2 linked regions of the Starkeya sp. ORNL1 genome follow. The protein of the gene in region 1 interacts with the protein of each later gene in a pairwise test. Links are inferred from orthologs where the notes say so. Each region holds a gene or a part of one and is shown in the gene's direction. Other genes may lie near its edges. The genes, in order: rplI and lon.

The links.
Region 2: the proteins of rplI (region 1) and lon interact in binary tests that used the Escherichia coli proteins (3 or more experiments, as listed by UniProt). The link is inferred for Starkeya sp. ORNL1 from one-to-one orthologs.

The regions. Positions count from the first base shown.
Region 1 is NZ_CP048834.1:1,315,367-1,327,826, forward strand. What follows is about bases 2,066-5,023. They hold rplI (50S ribosomal protein L9), read left to right. Parts: upstream 2,066-3,232; coding sequence 3,233-3,814; downstream 3,815-5,023. Other genes in these bases: rpsR (30S ribosomal protein S18), read left to right, coding at 2,066-2,085; G3545_RS06430 (DUF2232 domain-containing protein), read left to right, coding at 2,226-3,182; G3545_RS06440 (cyclopropane-fatty-acyl-phospholipid synthase family protein), read left to right, coding at 4,023-5,023. In the rest of the region: G3545_RS06410 (SDR family oxidoreductase), read left to right, coding at 1-571; G3545_RS06415 (DUF2269 domain-containing protein), read left to right, coding at 568-1,041; rpsF (30S ribosomal protein S6), read left to right, coding at 1,280-1,819; more of rpsR, read left to right, coding at 1,819-2,065; more of G3545_RS06440, read left to right, coding at 5,024-5,282; G3545_RS06445 (replicative DNA helicase), read left to right, coding at 5,575-7,065; alr (alanine racemase), read left to right, coding at 7,062-8,186; DNA repair protein RadA, read left to right, coding at 8,186-9,607; G3545_RS06460 (CvpA family protein), read left to right, coding at 9,719-10,303; purF (amidophosphoribosyltransferase), read left to right, coding at 10,406-11,899; G3545_RS06470 (VOC family protein), read left to right, coding at 11,958-12,374; G3545_RS06475 (SDR family NAD(P)-dependent oxidoreductase), read left to right, coding at 12,399-12,460.
Region 2 is NZ_CP048834.1:465,429-472,202, forward strand. The notes cover bases 1,000-4,073. They hold lon (endopeptidase La), read left to right. Parts: upstream 1,000-1,351; coding sequence 1,352-3,796; downstream 3,797-4,073. Other genes in these bases: clpX (ATP-dependent Clp protease ATP-binding subunit ClpX), read left to right, coding at 1,000-1,084. In the rest of the region: more of clpX, read left to right, coding at 1-999; G3545_RS02230 (HU family DNA-binding protein), read left to right, coding at 4,216-4,494; G3545_RS02240 (HAD-IA family hydrolase), read left to right, coding at 4,835-5,506; G3545_RS02245 (ATP12 family protein), read left to right, coding at 5,506-6,270.

The DNA.
Region 1 (12,460 bases):
CGCCGGCCTCGCTGCCAAGGCGGGCGACGCGCTCGCCGTGCTCGGCTGGCGCCCGCCGATCCGCAGCACCACGCTCGCCCAGCTCGGCATGGGCGTCACCGGCGATGGGGCGGCGTGCGAGCGCGCGTTCGGCTTCCGGCCGGCCTCACTCTCGCAGATGCTGGCGCAATCGCCGTCAAGCGTGCAGGAGCGCTGGTTCGCGCGGCTCTATTTCATCAAGCCGCTGGCGCTGCTGGCGCTCGTGCTGTTCTGGCTGCTGTCCGGACTGATCGGGCTCGCCACCGTCCCGGCTGCCGCCGCGGTGCTGGAGCGCGCCGGCTGGCCGGCAATCCTCGCCATCGGCGCGGTGGTGGCGGGCTCGCTCGTCGATATCGCGCTCGGCGCCCTCGCCGCCTTCCGCCGCACCGCGCCGACGGCACTGAAGGGCATGATCGCGGTGTCAGTGCTCTATCTGCTCGGTGGCACGCTGGCGCGGCCGGACCTGTGGGCGGATCCGCTCGGCCCGCTGCTCAAGGTGGTTCCTGGGATGGTACTGGCGCTCGCCGCCCTCGCGGTCATGGATGAGCGCTGATGGAACTCTATCTCGCGCTGAAGACGCTGCATGTGATCGGCGCCACCATGCTGCTCGGCACCGGCGCCGGCATCGCCTTCTTCATGCTGATGGCGCACCGTACCGGCGATGCGCGGATCATCGCCCATGTCGCCGGTATCGTCGTCATCGCCGACACCATATTCACCGCGTCGGCGGTGATCCTCCAGCCGATCACAGGAGCGGCCCTGGCGAACATCGCCGGCTGGCCACTCTTCGAAGGCTGGATAGGCCTCAGCTTGCTGCTCTATGTGGTCACTGGCCTGTTCTGGCTGCCGGTGGTGTGGATGCAATGGCGCATGCGCAACCTCGCCCGCGCCGCTGCCGCGGCGAGGAAGGATCTGCCGGCGGAGTATCATTGGCTGTTCCGGCTCTGGTTCGCGTGCGGCTTCCCGGCCTTCGCCGCGGTGATCGGCATCGTCTGGCTGATGGTGGCGAAGCCGAACTTGTAGGCCACGCACCTTGCTTTTGCCGGCTTTTGCCGTATAAGCGCGCCCACTGTCAGTCCCGGCCGGGGGCTGAACGGACGGTCGTGCTTATTCGCACGACAGGCTCCCTGACAAAAGCCGCCGTCCCGTGTCCCCGCCTTCGAGATGGTTTCGAGCCTTTCCACGAGGCTCGAAGGGCTCGCCGCCGGGATGACGGCCGCATCCGATGACGGATGCCGGATACCATGGAAAGGCTAGGAACATGGCTCTTTACGAGCACGTCTTCCTTGCGCGCCAGGACGTCACGGCGCAGCAGGTCGAAGAGATGACCACCCGCTACAAGGGTGTGATCGAGGCCAATGGCGGCACGGTCAGCAAGACTGAATACTGGGGCGTGAAGACGCTCACCTACCGCATCCGCAAGAATCGCAAGGCGCATTTCTCGCTGCTCAACATCGACGCCCCGGCTCCGGCCGTCGCCGAGATGGAGCGCCAGATGCGTATCGACGAAGACGTCCTGCGCGTCCTGACCATCCGGGTCGAGGAACTCGAGGAAGGCCAGTCGGTCATGCTGCAGAAGCGCGACCGTGACGATCGCGGCGATCGCGGCTTCGGTGATCGCGGCTTCGGCGGCGACCGCGGCTTCGGCGGCGGCGGTGGCCGTGGCTTCGGCGGTGGTGATCGCGGCTTCGGCGGCGGTGGTGGCGGCGGTGGACGCAGCTTCGGCGGCGACCGTGACGATCGTCCGCCGCGTCGTGACCGTGAAGAGGCGGCTCCGGCCAGCAGCGGGGAGAGTGAGTGATGGCTTTCAGTGGTACCAGCGGCGCTCCCGCTTCCAGCGGCGCTCGCCGCCCCTTCTTCCGCCGTCGCAAGACCTGCCCGTTCTCCGGCGCCAATGCGCCGAAGATCGACTACAAGGACGTGCGCCTGCTGCAGCGCTACATCTCCGAGCGCGGCAAGATCGTGCCGAGCCGCATCACGGCGGTCTCCGCCAAGAAGCAGCGCGAGCTGGCCGCCGCGATCAAGCGCGCGCGCTTCCTCGGCCTGCTGCCCTTCGTGATCCGCTGAGCCGGACCTGACTTCCGTCCCCGGCCGGGTGCCGGGGACGCCAGACAGATAACGACAGGTCTTCGGGAATGGTCCCGCGGGCCTTGGCTGGGGCGGACATGATCCGCCTCTAACCGCTCGAAAGCGGGACAGCTGGTCGAATGATACAGACGCTCCTCATAGCGCTGGGTGCCGGCGCGGCATCCGCCCTCCTCGTCGCCACGGTTGCGACGGGTAGCGCGCTGTCTGTGCCGCTGTTCTATCTCGCCCCCCTGCCCGTGCTCATTGTCGGCCTCGGCTGGTCGCAAATGTCCGCGCTGATCGCCGCCTCGGCAGCGGCGGTGGGCCTCGGAGTGCTGTTCGGCGTGGAGTTGCTGGTCGCCTATGTGGCCGGCGTCGGCCTCCCGGCCTATGCGCTCGCCTATCTCACGCTGATGGCGCGGCCCAATCCGACCTCGGGCGAACTCGAATGGTTCCCGGTCGGGCGCCTGGTGCTCGCAGCTGCCATTCTCGGCTCGCTCGCCGTCGCAGCCCTGATCCCGCTGGTCGCCGGCGATGTCGAGGCCTATCAGGCGGCGCTGAAATCGCTGATGACCAGCATGCTGCAGGAGCGCGCCGGCGAATTGCCGCCCGACGCCGACCGGCTCACCGACTTCCTGGTGCTGGTGATGCCGCCGGCCGCGGCGGTGCTGACCATGGTGACCCAGCTCGGCAATCTCTGGCTCGCCGGGCGGGTCGCCCGCACCTCGGGCCGGCTGATGCGGCCCTGGCCGGATCTCGCCTCCCTTACCTTGCCGCGCGGCGCCATCGTGCTGTTCGGCGCCGCCATCGGCATTGCCGCGCTGATGAGCGGCTTTGTCGGCCTGATCGCCGAGACGCTGTCGGCGACACTGATCATGGCCTTCGCCTTCGCCGGGCTCGCGGTGGTGCATGCCACCACCCGCGGCGCGGCCGGGCGCACGCTCGTCATTGCCACCGTATGGCTCGCCGCTTTGGTGCTCGGCTGGCCGTTCGCGGTGCTGGCGATGCTGGGTGTCGCCGACCTCTTCCTCGATCTGCGGGCGCGGATGCGCAACCGCCGGCCGCCCGGCAGCCCGCCGGCCGCCAACGACCTTTGAATTGAATTCCTAGAGACGATCACGACACAGACAAGAAACGGAGAACTGAGATGGAAGTCATTCTGCTAGAACGCGTCGCCAAGCTCGGCCAGATGGGCGAGACCGTGCGTGTGAAGGACGGGTTCGCCCGCAATTTCCTGCTCCCGGCCGGCAAGGCGCTGCGCGCCACCAAGGCCAACAAGGAGCGCTTCGACTCGATGAAGTCGCAGCTCGAGGCCCGCAACCTCGAACTCAAGTCGGAAGCCTCGAAGGTCGGCGAGAAGCTCAACGGCACGGAAGTGACGCTGGTGCGCCAGGCCGGCGAAACCGGCCAGCTCTATGGCTCGGTGTCGACCCGCGACATCGCCGATGCGCTGACCGCCGCCGGCTTCACCGTGACCCGCACCCAGATCGTGCTGAACCACCCGATCAAGACCATCGGCCTGCATGCGGTGCCGGTCACGCTGCACCCGGAAGTCGAGGTCTCGGTGAAGGCCAACGTCGCCCGCAGCGTCGAAGAGGCGGTGCGCCAGTCGCGTGGCGAGGACCTCTCGGTCAATCGCGACGACGAGGATGAGGACGAGGAGACGCTCGAGGCTCAGGCGGAAGCGGCCTCCGAGGCGGCTGACGAGGCCGACGAAGCCCAGTCCTGACGCCTTCGCGGATACTGACCTAACGTCATACGTCGAATTGCGTAGCCCGGCCGGTCTCGGCCGGGCTTTTTTGCGATTCAGGTATGCGACGGCATCATTGCTACGCCTCGAATATTATGATGCAATTATCTTCATCAAAGGGAAACATGCCCCTTCAGTGGGCAGGCGGTTCTGATTACCGGCCGCTGGTATTCCAGGGAGGCGGCCGATGGAACGGTTGCTTGCTCGCGCCTTGTCGAAGGTGGTTCGCACCGGCGACCTGATCGTCACCCTCGCCTCGGGCGAGGCCCGCCGCTTCGGCGACGGTTCCGGCCCACCGCTCGCCATACGCTTCAATTCGGAAAAGTGGCAACGCGCAATCGCGCTCGATCCGGAGCTGAAATTCGGCGAAGCCTTTACCGAAGGCGGCGTCGTGGTGGAGCGCGGCGACATTGCCGGCGTGCTGGCACTGTTGATGTCGCAAGTCGGGCTGAAGCCGCCGGTTGTCCCAGCCAAAGCATTGCTGGGGCTACGCTATCTGCTGCGACGCCTGGCCCAGTTCAACCCTCCGGACCGCTCCCGGCGCAATGTCGCGCATCATTACGACCTGGATGGGCGGCTCTATTCACTCTTCCTCGATGCAGACCGGCAATATAGCTGCGCCTATTTCGAGCGCCCGGGCCAGACGCTGGACGACGCCCAGCTCGCCAAGCGCCGCCACATCGCCGCCAAGCTGCTGCTCGACCGGGCCGATCTCGAACTGCTCGACATTGGCTGCGGCTGGGGCGGGCTCGGGCTCTATATGGCGGAGAATGCGGGAGCCAGGGTCACCGGCATCACGCTCTCCGAGGAGCAACTCGGCATCGCCCAGTGCCGCGCGCAGGAGCGCGGGCTGGATGGGCGCGCCGAGTTCCGCCTTCAGGACTATCGCAAGACACCGGGCACGTTCGACCGCATCGTCTCGGTCGGCATGTTCGAGCATGTCGGCGTCGGCCATTACGACACCTATTTCGCCCGTGTCGCCGAGTTGATGAAGGACGACGGCGTCGCGCTGATCCATTCCATTGGCCGCTCGGAAGGACCGGGCATCACCAATCCCTGGATCGCCCGCTACATCTTCCCGGGCGGCTACATCCCGGCACTGTCCGAGGTGCTGCCGGCGATCGAGAAAGCGGGGCTCTACGTCACCGACATCGAGATCCTGCGCCTGCATTATGCCGAGACGCTGAAAGCCTGGCGCGAGCGCTTCATGGCGCACCGCGAGGAGGCCGAGCGGCTCTATGACGAGCGTTTCTGCCGGCTCTGGGAGTTCTATCTCGCCGCCTCCGAGATGGCGTTCCGCCACCAGGGCATGATGGTGTTCCAGGTGCAGCTCGCCAGGCGCGAGGGCGTGGTGCCGATGACGCGGGACTATATCCCGCATGCCGAGACGCGCCTGCGCGCCGCCGAGAACCGCAACCGGCCCGGCCTGCGGCTGGCAGGGGAGTGACCCCCTTCCCACGATCCGTCATCCCCGAATTGCCGCAGGCAATATCCGGGATCGCGTGACGTTCTCTACCTTCACGCGATCCCGGCTCTCCGACTTCGCCGACGGCCGGGATGAAGACATACATATGAGTCGGACACCGACTCACCCCACGTCACGGTCAAGCGCGATTTCGCTGTCCACAGCCGCTCCACAGGACAAAATAACGCCGCCCGAATCGCGTGAGACTCGACGCTCGCGGAGGGTTAGCTGTTGAGGTGGACAAGCACCGCGAACACGGAAGATCTGGAACGAAATGCTCGACTCCCCCGCCCGCCCCACGGCGGCGTCCGAACCCAGCTACCGCACCGCGCCCCACAATGTGGAGGCCGAGCAGGCGCTGTTGGGCGCCATCCTCGTCAATAACGAGGCGTTCTACCGGGTGTCGGACTTCCTGGAGCCGCGGCACTACTTCGAGCCGATCCATGTGCGCATCTACGAGACCGCGGCCGCGCTGATTCGCGCCGGCAAGGTGGCCACTCCCGTCACGCTGAAGACCTTCATGCCGGCGGACTTCGACGTCGGCGGCATGAGCGCGCCGCAATATCTCGCGCGCCTCGCCGCCGAAGCCACCACCATCATCAATGCCGAGGATTATGGCCGCACCATCTACGACCTCTCGGTGCGCCGCGACCTGATCGCGATCGGCGAGGAGATCGTCAACGAGGCCTATGAGGCGCCGATCGACGCGACGCCACAGGGCCAGATCGAGGAAGCGGAGAAGCGGCTCTACGAGCTGGCCGAGACCGGGCGCTACGATGGCGGCTTCCTGCGCTTCACCGACGCGCTGAAGGAAGCCGTCGACATGGCGAGCCGCGCCTTCCAGCGCGACGGCCACCTCTCCGGTCTCGCCACCGGGCTCGACGACCTCGACGCCATCATGGGCGGCCTGCAGTCGTCGGACCTGATCATCCTCGCCGGCCGCCCCGGCATGGGCAAGACCGCGCTCGCCACCAACATCGCCTACAATGTCGCCGCCGCGTATCGCGGCGAGACCTTGCCGGACGGCTCGGTGCGTGCGGTCGATGGCGGCATTTGCGGCTTCTTCTCGCTGGAAATGTCGGCCGAACAGCTCGCCACCCGTATCCTCGCCGAGCAGACCGAAATCCCCTCCTACAAAATCCGCCGCGGCGATATCTCGGAATCCGATTTCGACAAGCTGGCCGCCGGCGCGCAGATGATGCAGACCGTTCCGCTCTATATCGACGACACCGGCGGCATCTCGATCGCCCAGCTGCGCGCCCGGGCGCGGCGGCTGAAGCGCCAGCGCGGGCTCGACTTCATGGTGGTGGACTATCTCCAGCTGCTCACCGGCTCCTCCAAGCGGGCCTCGGAAGGGCGCGTGCAGGAAATCACCGAGATCACCACCGGCCTCAAGGCGCTGGCCAAGGAACTCGCCGTGCCGATCATGGCGCTGTCCCAGCTCTCGCGTCAGGTCGAGAGCCGCGACGACAAGCGCCCGCAGCTTTCGGACCTGCGTGAATCCGGCTCGATCGAGCAGGACGCCGACGTCGTGATGTTCGTGTTCCGCGAGGAATATTATCTGAAGGGCAAGGAGCCGAAGGAAGGCACCGAGGAATGGTTCAAGTGGGACACCGATCTGAAGGCGGTGCAGAACACCGCTGAAGTCATCATCGGCAAGCAGCGCCACGGCCCGACCGGCACCGTGAGGGTGGCGTTCGAGCCGCAATTCACCCGCTTCTCCTCGCTCGCCCGCGATGACCGGCTGCCGGTGCCGCATTCATGAGCGGTATCGATCGCGCTGCCATTCCGCAGGCCGAAGCTGGCGGCATCCTCACCGTCGATCTCGGCGCCTTGGCCGCGAACTGGCGCGACCTTGCCGGCCGCGTGGCGCCGGCCGAGTGCGCCGCCGTGGTGAAGGGCGACGCCTATGGCACCGGGCTCGAGACCTCGGCGCAGGCGCTGTGGGATGCCGGCGCCCGTACCCTCTTCGTCGCCCTGCTCTCGGAAGGAAAGCGGCTGCGCGCCGTGCTGCCGGCCGCGACGATCTATGTGCTGAATGGCCTGTTCGCGGGCACCGAGGAGACCTATCGCGACTCCCGCCTGCGCCCGGTGCTCGGCAGCCTGCCCGAGATTGCGCTCTGGACCGCGTTCTGCGCCAGGATCGGCAACAGGCTTCCCGCCGCCCTGCATGTCGACACCGGGATGAACCGGCTCGGCCTCGCGCCGAGCGAAGCGGTGGGACTGGCCGAGACCCGCGAGGAGATCGGCTTCGAACTCGCTCTGCTGATGAGCCATCTCGCCTGCGCCGACGAGCCGGGCCATCCGCTCACCGTGCGCCAGCTGGAAGACTTCCGCGCTATCGCCGCGCTTTTCCCCGGAGTGCCGGCCTCGCTCGCCAATTCCGCCGGCTGCCTGAGCGGACCCGATTTCCATTTCGACCTGGTGCGGCCGGGTATCGCGCTCTATGGCGGGCGCTCGCGCGCCGACATGGCGCCGCTGCGCCCGGTGGTGACGCTCGAATTGCGCGTCAGCCAAGTACGCGACGTCCATGCGGGCGAGACCATCGGCTATGGCGCCGCCGCTACCGCAAGCGAGCCCATGCGCATCGCCATCCTCGCTGCCGGCTATGCCGACGGCATTCCCCGCCTCGCCGGCTCCTCGGACACGCGCGGAGGCGCCGAGGCCATCATCGCCGGCCGGCGCTGCCCGCTGATCGGGCGCATCTCGATGGACCTGATGGCGCTCGACATCACTGCCCTGCCGGAGGATGCGGTGAAGGCCGGCGACCTCGCGACGCTGCTCGGCAGGCAAATCGGCGTCGACGAGCTGGCGCGCCATGGCGAGACCATCGGCTATGAGATCCTGACCTCGCTCGGCCGGCGCTATCACCGGCGCATCGGCTGATGGCGAAGCGTACCTCCAGCTTCGTCTGCCAGAATTGCGGCGCCACCTATCTGCGCTGGCAGGGCAAATGCGATTCCTGCGGCGCCTGGAACTCCATCGCCGAGGAACAGGCGGCAACCGACGCAACCCCGATCGCCCAGCGCACCTCCCGCAAGGGCCGCGTGTTCCCGCTGGAAAGCCTCACGGGCACCAGCGAGGAGGCGCCGCGCGCCAAGGTCGGCATTGCCGAGTTCGACCGCGTCACCGGCGGCGGGCTGGTGCCGGGCTCGGTGCTGCTGATGGGCGGCGATCCCGGCATCGGCAAGTCGACGCTGCTGATGCAGGCCGCCGCCGCGCTGGCGAATGGCGGCCACCGTGTCATCTATGTCTCCGGCGAAGAAGCGGTGGCGCAGGTGCGCATGCGCGCCGACCGTCTCGGCCTCACCAGCGCGCCGGTGGAGCTCGCCGCCGAGACCAATGTCGAGGACATCGTCGCCACGCTCGCCTCCGGCAAGGCGCCGACGCTCTTGGTGGTCGATTCGATCCAGACCATGTGGACCGAGACGGCGGAATCCGCGCCCGGCACGGTGACGCAGGTGCGCTCCTCGGCGCAGATCCTGATCCGCTACGCCAAGCGCGCCGGCGCCAGCGTGGTGCTGGTCGGCCACGTCACCAAGGACGGCCAGATCGCCGGCCCGCGCGTGGTCGAGCACATGGTGGATGCCGTGCTCTCCTTCGAGGGCGACGGCGCCCACCAGTTCCGCATCCTGCGCGCGCAGAAGAACCGCTTTGGACCGACCGACGAGATCGGCGTATTCGAGATGACCGGGCTCGGCCTCGCCGAGGTGGCCAACCCGTCCGAACTCTTTCTCTCCAATCGCGACCGCGGCGCGCCGGGCACTGCGGTCTATGCCGGCATGGAGGGCACGCGCCCGGTGCTGGTGGAGATCCAGGCGCTGGTGGTGCCGACCAGCCTCGGCACGCCGCGCCGCGCCGTGGTCGGCTGGGACAATAACCGGCTCTCCATGGTGCTCGCCGTGCTGGAGGCGCGCTGCGGCGTGAAGTTAGGGGGCCACGACGTGCACCTCAATGTCGCGGGCGGCTTCCGCATCTCGGAACCGGCGGCGGACCTGGCGGTGGCGGCGGCGCTGGTCTCCTCGCTCAGCGGCGCGGCGCTGCCGGCGGACGCGGTCTATTTCGGCGAGATCAGCCTGACTGGCGCGGTGCGCCCGGTCTCGCACGCCCCGGCGCGGCTGAAGGAGGCGGTGAAGCTCGGCTTCTCCCGCGCCGTCATCCCCTCGCCCGCCGCGCGCGAGAATGGCGGCCGCGAGGCGCCGGACACCGCCATCGCCACCTCTCGTGTCGCCTCCCTGGGCGAACTGGTGGCGGATATTGCGGCAAATGCCCCGAAACGGCCGCGTGCGGTGCCACAAGACGGATGACGCGGACGCGCGGCCGCGCTATACCTCGCGCGCTCCCGGTCGGGCCGGTTCTACCGGTGCCGATTCTCCTGTTCCTCCGGCGGAACGCGCTTCGGTCACGGTGCCAAATCCTTGACGCTGCTCGATATAATTCTCCTCGCCGTCATGCTGGTCTCCGGGCTGCTCGCTATGGTGCGCGGCTTCATGCGGGAGATCTTCGCCATCGCGTCCTGGGTGATCGCGGCGGTGGTAACGCTCTATGCCTATCCCCACGCGCTGCCCTACGCGAAGCAGTATATTTCGCAGGACACCCTTGCCATGGCGGTGTCGATCGGCGGCGTGTTCCTGCTGACGCTGCTGATCGTCTCGATCATCACGGTCAGGATTTCCGACGCCATTCTCGACAGCCGCATCGGCGCGCTGGACCGCACGCTCGGCTTCCTGTTCGGGCTGGCGCGCGGATTCCTCATTATGGTTGTAGCCTTCCTGTTCTTCAACTGGCTGGCCCAGAACGAACAGGGACAACCCGAGTGGATTCGCGACGCTCGCTCCAAGGTGGTCTTGCAAAGCGCCGGTGACTGGCTCATCTCCGTTTTGCCGGATGATCCTGAGAAGCTGATCCGCGAAATTCGCGGGCCGAAGGATACCGACCAGGAGGCCACCGAGCCGCCGCCGGAGCCTGTCGCTCCGCAGCAGCCCGCGCCGCCGGCACAGTAATTGCGGAGGGATCGCCGGAACGGACATCGTTTCGGCGGTTTTTCGTTGCAGTGGCAGGAACGGAGCGCGCGCGGTCCCAATCCGCGCTTGAGGAGATCCATCATGGCATCTGGCGGTGACGGCGCAGGCGCGACGGTCGCGGATTTCGAGCCCTTCGACCCCAATGCCGACCGGCTGCGCGAAGAATGCGGCGTGTTCGGCATCTATGGCCATCCCGACGCTGCCGCCATCACCGCACTCGGCCTCCACGCGCTCCAGCATCGCGGCCAGGAAGCCGCCGGCATCGTCACCTATGACGGCCGCCGCTTCCATTCGGAACGCCGGCTGGGCCTGGTCGGCGACGCCTTCTCCGACGGCGAGGCGATCAAGCGCCTGCCGGGCGAGGTCGCGGTTGGCCATGTGCGCTATTCCACCACCGGCGAAACCATACTGCGCAACGTGCAGCCGCTGTTCGCCGAACTCGACGGCGGCGGCTTCGCCATTGCCCACAATGGCAACCTCACCAATGGCCTGACGCTGCGCCGCCAGATCATTCGCGACGGCGCCATCTGCCAGTCGACCTCCGACACCGAAGTGATGCTGCATCTGGTGGCGCGCTCCAAACGGGCGCGCTTCACTGATCGCTTCATCGACGCGCTGCGCACGCTTGAAGGCGCCTATGCCTTTGTCGGCCTCACCAACAAGAAGCTGGTCGGCGCCCGCGACCCGCTCGGCATTCGCCCGCTGGTGCTCGGCGAGCTCGACGGCCACCCGATCCTCACCTCCGAGACCTGCGCGCTCGACATAATTGGTGCGCGCCACGTGCGGGACATCGAACCCGGCGAAGTGATCGTGTTCTCCTCCGACAAGGTGGAGACGCTGCGCCCCTTCCCCGTCGTGTCGCCGCGCCCGGACATCTTCGAATACATCTATTTCGCCCGGCCGGATTCCATCGTCGGCGGGCGCAGCGTCTATCAGGTGCGCAAGACGCTCGGCCAGCAGCTGGCGCTGGAATCGCCTGCGCTGGCCGATGTGGTGGTGCCGGTGCCGGATTCCGGCGTGCCCGCCGCGATCGGCTATGCCCAGGCTTCCGGCATCCCCTATGAGCTCGGCATCATCCGCAACCATTATGTCGGCCGCACCTTCATCCAGCCGACCCAGTCGGTGCGCGACCAGGGTGTGCGGATGAAGCATTCGGCCAACCGCTCGGTGGTCGAGGGCAAGAGCATCGTGCTGCTCGACGACAGCCTGGTTCGTGGGACGACATCCGTCAAAATCGTCCGCATGATGCGCGAGGCCGGTGCCCGCGAGGTGCATTTCCGCATCTCCTCGCCGCCCATCACCCATCCGGACTTCTACGGCATCGACACCCCGGACCGCGACAAGCTGCTGGCCGCCAGCCTCGATGTGGAAGGCATGCGCCGCTATATCGGCGCCGACAGCCTCGCCTTCCTCTCCATTGACGGCGTCTACCGCGCCATGGGCTATGAGGGCCGCAATCCGGCGCAGCCGCAATTCACCGACCATTGCTTCACCGGCGAATATCCGACGCCGCTCACCGACCTCAGGGGCGAGATGGCGCCGCGCCAGCTCTCGCTGCTGGCCGAAGCCAGCTGAGAGGCAGACCGAACATGCCGGCACCGACCGGCGCCTGAAGAAAGCTTGGGGGGACGGCATGGTCGAACTCAATCAATGGCATCGCGGCCGGTTGATCGACCATATCCAGATCGTCGTCGCCGACCTGCCCGCCTGCCGGCGCTTCTATGGCGCGGTGTTCGAAGCGCTCGGCGTGCCGCTGACCGACGGCACCGGCTATTTCTTCTGCGACGAGTTCTTCGTCAGCGCCGGCGTGCCGATGACCGGGCGCGCCCATATCGCCTTCCAGGCCCGCGACGAGGATGCCGTGCAGCGCTTCCATCAGGCCGCGATCGCCAATGGCGGGCGCGACAATGGCGGACCGGGCTTGCGCGAGTACCATCCCGGATATTATGCCGCCTTCGTCCTCGATCCCGAGGGCAATAATATCGAGGCGGTTTATCATGGTCCGGCAACGCGCTCCGCGCCTTCGGTGGTCATCACCGACGACGCCTGACCGCATATTTCAGGAATCCCCGACATGACAGACGGACCGCTCGCCGGCCGCTATGCCCTCGTGACCGGCGCGACGCGCGGCATCGG
Region 2 (6,774 bases), 850 kb from region 1 along the record:
CCCCACGCCCAAGGAAATCTGCAAGGTCCTGGACGATTACGTGATCGGCCAGTTCCATGCCAAGCGCGTGCTCTCGGTCGCGGTGCACAACCACTACAAGCGGTTGAACCACGCGACGAAGCACAGCGACGTTGAGCTCGCCAAGTCCAATATCCTGCTGATCGGGCCGACGGGTTCGGGCAAGACGCTGCTCGCGCAGACGCTCGCCCGCATCCTCGACGTGCCCTTCACCATGGCGGACGCGACGACGCTCACCGAGGCCGGCTATGTCGGCGAGGACGTTGAGAACATCATCCTGAAGCTGCTGCAGTCGGCCGATTACAATGTCGAGCGGGCGCAGCGCGGCATCGTCTATATCGACGAGATCGACAAGATCAGTCGCAAGTCCGACAACCCCTCCATCACCCGCGACGTGTCGGGCGAGGGGGTGCAGCAGGCGCTCCTGAAGATCATGGAAGGCACGGTCGCTTCCGTGCCGCCGCAGGGTGGGCGCAAGCATCCCCAGCAGGAGTTCCTGCAGGTGGATACCACGAACATCCTGTTCATCTGCGGCGGCGCCTTCGCCGGCCTCGACAAGATCATCTCCTCGCGCGGCAAGGGAACCTCGATCGGCTTCGGCGCGGTCGTGCATGCCCCCGAAGACCGCCGTCCGGGCGAGGTGTTCCGCGAGGTGGAGCCGGAGGACCTCTTGAAGTACGGGCTGATCCCGGAATTCATCGGTCGTCTCCCGGTCATCGCCACGCTCGAGGATCTCGACGAGGCGGCGCTGAAGAAGATTCTCTCCGAGCCCAAGAACGCGTTGGTGAAACAGTACCAGCGGCTGTTCGAGATGGAGAATGTGGACCTCACCATCCACGAGGAAGCGCTGGGCGCCATCGCCCGCAAGGCCATCGAGCGCAAAACCGGCGCGCGCGGCCTGCGCTCGATCATGGAGGGCATACTTCTCGATACGATGTTCGATCTGCCCGGCCTGGAAGGGGTCGAGGAGGTGGTCATCTCCAAGGAGGTCGTCGAGCAGAACGCACGCCCGCTTTACATCTATGCGGACCGTGCTGCGGCTGGCGATGCGGGCGCGAGTGCCTGAGGGCGCACCAGCACCCTTGGCCGGGCAATTTTGCCCGGCCGCGACGGTGGCCGGGCATCTTGACGGTGTCGTAGCGGCTCGCCATCTGAGCTACAACAAACCCGGTCCCCGACCGGATCGACGTGCCCCGGATCGACGCGCCCTGCGCGGTCCGCTCCGCTCCCGCACAACGATATCCGTTCGCGTCCCGGCCGCCTTGCGGCACGGTTCGTTCCTTCGCGCGCTTCGCGCGGGGACGAACGAGCCGCCAACAGAAAGGATTGAGCCATGACGAGCCCGAAGCCTCGCACCGCGCTCCAGCCCGGCGTCCCGCAGACCTTCCCGGTGCTGCCCTTGCGGGACATCGTCGTCTTTCCTCACATGATCGTGCCGCTGTTCGTCGGCCGCGAGAAGTCTATCCGCGCCCTCGAAGAGGTGATGCGCAACGATACCTTCATCCTGCTGGCGACCCAGGAGAACGCGTCCGACGACGATCCGGCGACCGATTCCATCTTCAAGATCGGCACGCTCGCTTCCGTGCTCCAACTGCTGAAGCTGCCGGACGGCACCGTGAAGGTGCTGGTCGAGGGCATTTCGCGCGCCCGCGTCACCAAATATACCGACCGCTCCGACCTCTATGAGGCCGAGGCGGTGGCGCTGGAGGAAGACGGTGGCGCCAAGGTCGAGGCCGAAGCCCTCGCCCGCTCGGTCGTCACCGAGTTCGAGAGCTATGTGAAGCTCAACAAGAAGGTTTCGCCCGAGGTCGTCGGCGTCGTCACCCAGATCGAGGACCACTCGAAGCTGGCCGATACCGTGGCCTCGCATCTCGCGGTGAAGATCCCCGAGAAGCAGGCGGTGCTGGAGATCCTCAAGGTCACGACGCGCCTCGAAAAGGTGCTGGCGCTGATGGAGAGCGAGATCTCGGTGCTCCAGGTCGAGAAGCGCATCCGCACCCGCGTCAAGCGGCAGATGGAGAAGACGCAGCGCGAGTACTACCTGAACGAGCAGATGAAGGCGATCCAGAAGGAGCTCGGCGACGGCGAGGAAGGCCGTGACGAGCTTGCCGAGCTGGAAGAGCGCATCAAGACCACCAAGCTCACCAAGGAAGCGCGCGAGAAGGCAAACCACGAGCTGAAGAAGCTGCGGCAGATGTCTCCGATGTCGGCCGAGGCGACGGTGGTGCGCAACTATCTCGACTGGCTGCTGTCGATCCCATGGGGCAACAAGAGCAAGATCAAGAAGGACCTGCCGTTCGCGCAGGCCATTCTCGATGCCGAGCACTATGGCCTCGACAAGGTCAAGGAGCGCATCGTCGAGTATCTCGCGGTGCAGAGCCGCCAGAACAAGCTGACCGGCCCGATCCTATGCCTCGTCGGGCCGCCCGGCGTCGGCAAGACCTCGCTGGGCAAGTCCATCGCCAAGGCGACGGGGCGCGAATTCGTGCGCGTCTCGCTCGGCGGCGTGCGTGACGAGGCCGAGATCCGCGGTCACCGGCGCACCTATATCGGCTCGATGCCCGGCAAGGTCATCCAGTCGATGCGCAAGGCGAAGAAGGCCAACCCGCTCTTCCTGCTCGACGAGATCGACAAGATGGGCGCGGATTTCCGCGGCGACCCGTCCTCGGCCCTGCTCGAGGTGCTTGATCCCGAGCAGAACTCGACCTTCAACGACCATTACCTCGAGGTCGATTACGACCTGTCGAACGTGATGTTCGTGACCACGGCGAATACGCTGAACATCCCGCCGGCCCTGCTGGACCGCATGGAGGTGATCCGTATCGCCGGCTACACCGAGGACGAGAAGGTCGAGATCGCGCGCAAGCACCTGATCCCGGCCGCGCTGGCCAAGCACGGCCTCGATGTCAAGGAATGGTCGATCGATGCCGAGGCGCTGCTGACCCTGGTCCGCCGCTACACCCGCGAGGCGGGCGTGCGCAACCTGGAGCGCGAAATCTCCAACCTCGCCCGCAAGGCGGTGAAGGAGCTGATGCTCTCCAAGAAGAAGACGGTGAAGGTCACCGGCAAGACCCTGGAAGAGTATCTCGGCGTGCCGAAGTTCCGGTATGGCGAGGTCGAGCGCGAGGATCAGGTCGGTGTCGTCACCGGCCTTGCCTGGACCGAGGTGGGCGGCGAATTGCTGACCATCGAAGGCGTCATGATGCCCGGCAAGGGCAGGATGACGGTCACCGGCAATCTGCGCGACGTGATGAAGGAATCGATCTCGGCGGCGGCCTCCTATGTCCGCTCCCGCGCTATTGATTTCGGCATCGAGCCGCCGCTGTTCGAGCGCCGCGACATCCATGTCCACGTGCCCGAAGGCGCCACCCCGAAGGACGGCCCGTCCGCCGGCGTCGCCATGGCGACCGTGCTGACCTCGGTGCTGACCGGCATCCCGATCCGCCGCGACATCGCCATGACCGGCGAGATCACGCTGCGCGGCCGGGTGCTGCCGATCGGCGGCCTCAAGGAGAAGCTGCTGGCGGCGCTGCGCGCCGGCGTGAAGAAGGTGCTGATCCCGGAAGAGAACGCGAAGGACCTCGCGGAGATTCCGGAGAATGTGAAGAACGGCCTCGAGATCGTGCCGGTCTCGCGCATGGACGAGGTGCTGCGTCACGCTTTGATACGCCAGCCCGACCCCATCGTGTGGGAAGAGAAGGACGAGAAGCGGGTCGCGACTCCGGACGTCGAGCCGGTGATCGGCCTCGACGAGCCGACCGGTATCGCCGCTCACTGAGACCTCGATCACGATGCATTTGGATCAACTCGATCCAAATGCATGAAGTGTGATCGAGTCTAAAACTGGAGCATGATGTCGTCCGAAAGCCGCTTCGCACTTCTCGGCATCATGCTCTGGGGCGCCTTGAGGCGCCTCGTTTCGGACCGTCTTCAGCAAATGCCCGGGCCTTGCCCGGGCATTTTTGTTTCCGGTGGGGAACGTCCGGTGCCGCACCGTTGCTGCCGCCCAATTTCCAGGCGGTCATCAAACGTCATATTCTTGGTATTATAATACCGCAATACCGCCGGAAATCGTGTATTTGTGCGGGTTTTCGGCCGCTCACGCTTGCAATCGCCGCAATTTGGGGGAAGCTTCCCGCCCGTCGTCGGTGCACCCAGCCGACGATTCTTGTGCAATGTTAAGGGAAGGACGGTCAGATGACCACGAAGAACGAACTCGTCGCCGCGGTGGCTGAGCAGGCCAAGCTGACGAAGGCGGCGGCTGCGGCTGCCGTGGACGCGACCTTCGACGCCATTGCCGCTTCGCTGAAGGCGGGCGACGAGGTGAAGCTCATCGGCTTCGGCAGCTTTTCGGTCGTGAAGCGCGCTGCGCGCGAGGGCCGCAATCCGCGCACCGGCAAGCCGGTGAAGATCGAAGCCTCCAAGGCGCCGAAGTTCACGCCCGGCAAGGGTCTGAAGGACATCGTCAACGGCTGATTTCTGCCGCCTCCGGTCGGCCGCGCGCTCTCGCCCCCGCAATTCGCGGATCGGGCGGGGCGTCTGCGGCGGCCGAGGCCGGGCAGGGTGGAATTCCACCCGCCCATCCGCCAAGGTCCGTGGCGAGTGTCGCCTTTGATCTTGCTCCGCTTCCCCGCAAAGGGTTAAAGCGTTCCGGTCAGGTTTGGCCGGTCGGCGTCGCGGCATGTCCGCGGCGATCCACCGAGGCGAGCCCGGCGCGGGCGGTTAGCTCAGTTGGTAGAGCATCTCGTTTACACCGAGAGGGTCGGCGGTTCGAGCCCGTCACCGCCCACCAATTCTTTGCGTGAGTGATGCGACGGTGAAGCTCGTCCTGTTCGATTGCGACGGCACGCTCGTCGACAGCCAGCACGTCATCCTTGAAGCGATGGCGCGCGCCTTTGCAGGCGCCGGCCTTGCCGTGCCGCCGCGCGAGACCGTGCTCGGCATTGTCGGCCTTTCCCTCACCGAGGCGATGCGCCGCATCGGCGGCGAGGACCCGGCGTTTCCCGCCGAGGAGCTGGCCGAGCTTTATCGCGGCGCCTTCCGCACGCTGCGCACCGAGCCCGGCTTCCGCGAGCCGCTCTATCCCGGCATTGCCGAGGTGATCCAGATGCTGGCGCGGCGCGAGGACGCGCTGATCGGCATGGCCACCGGCAAGTCGCAGCGCGGCGCGCGAGCGGTGCTGGAGCATCACGGCCTGGCCTCGCACTTCGTCACCGTGCAGACCGCCGATGACGCTCCATCCAAGCCACATCCGGAAATGGTGCTGCGGGCCATGGCGGAGACCGGCGCAGCGCCGCTGGACACCATACTGATCGGCGACACCAGCTTCGACATGACGATGGCCCGTGCTGCCGGCGTGAGGGCGGTAGGCGTCACCTGGGGCTATCATGCCCGCGACGTGCTGGTGCAGTCCGGCGCCGAGCGCCTAGTCGATCACGCGTCGTCGCTGCCCGTAGTGCTGGACGAATTGTGGATGGAGTTCGCCTGATGGCCGGGGACGAGACGCGCGACGATACGGCGGATCCGATCCGCGCCGCGCGTGGCGCCGGCCAGCCGCCGCGAGCAAAGCGCTTCTACAAGCAGGCCGCAGCTGGGCCGGTCGAGGGCGGCCACGGCGTCCTGCTGGACGGCCGGCCTGTACGCACGCCCTCACGCGCCGTGCTGGCGGTGCCGAGCGCCAAGCTGGCCGAGGCGCTGGCGGCAGAATGGGCGAGCCAGGGCGAATTCATCGAGCCGATGAGCATGCCGCTCACCCGCCTCGTCAACTCCGCGCTCGACGGGGTGGCGGCGCGAACCGGCGAAACTGCCGACGAGATCGTCAAATATGCCGGCTCCGACCTGCTGTTCTATCGCGCCGACGGGCCCGCGAGCCTCATCGCCCGGCAGGCGGCGCATTGGGACCCGGTGCTGGACTTCATGCGCGAGCGCCACGGCGCGCGCTTCATGCTGAGCGAGGGCATACGATTCGTCGAGCAGCCGCAGAACTCCGTAGCGGCGGTGCGGGCGGCGTTGCCGGAGGATCCGCTACGGCTGGCCGCGCTCGCTTCGATGACGGCGCTGGCGGGCTCGGCTCTGCTCGCCATTGCCGTCTGGCAGGGTGCGCTCGACGAGGAGGCGGCCTGGACCGCCGCCCATGTCGATGAGGACCACCAGATCGAGCTGTGGGGCGCGGACGCCGAGGCGAGCGCCCGCCGCGAGGCGCGCCGCCGCGAGTTCGTGGCGGCAGCGGCGCTGTTGCGGCATCTCGCCTGAACGGGAGCACGTCCGTCAACGGGGGAAGTCCGTCGTTGGAACGTAATAGAGCCTTGACCGCGCCGGGCTTGAAACCTAGACAGGTCGCCGCCGTGCTTGGCGCGGCTGGAGACGTGGCCGAGAGGCTGAAGGCACTCGTTTGCTAAATGAGCAGACCCCCAAAAGGGTCTCGAGGGTTCGAATCCCTCCGTCTCCGCCATTCTTTTTTTGTCAATGAAATCAATAGTTTAGATCGCCGCTTGCACACTCTTCCGGGAGAAAGTACGGGAGAATGCGCGATCATGGCTGGGGAATGGTGCGCAGAATCAAATCGGAGCGCGCTTGTCGGTGCCTGACGACGCTCTTCGCCCTTGGGCGTCACGCATTCTGGTACGGCGAATTTCCCACAAGCGCATGACGACATATGTCGAGGTAATTTCCTCGACATATGTCGTCATGCGGATGGGCTGCGTGACGGCAAGCTGGATGCCGGCGAACAGGTTTTTCAGGACCGGCTGCAACGCC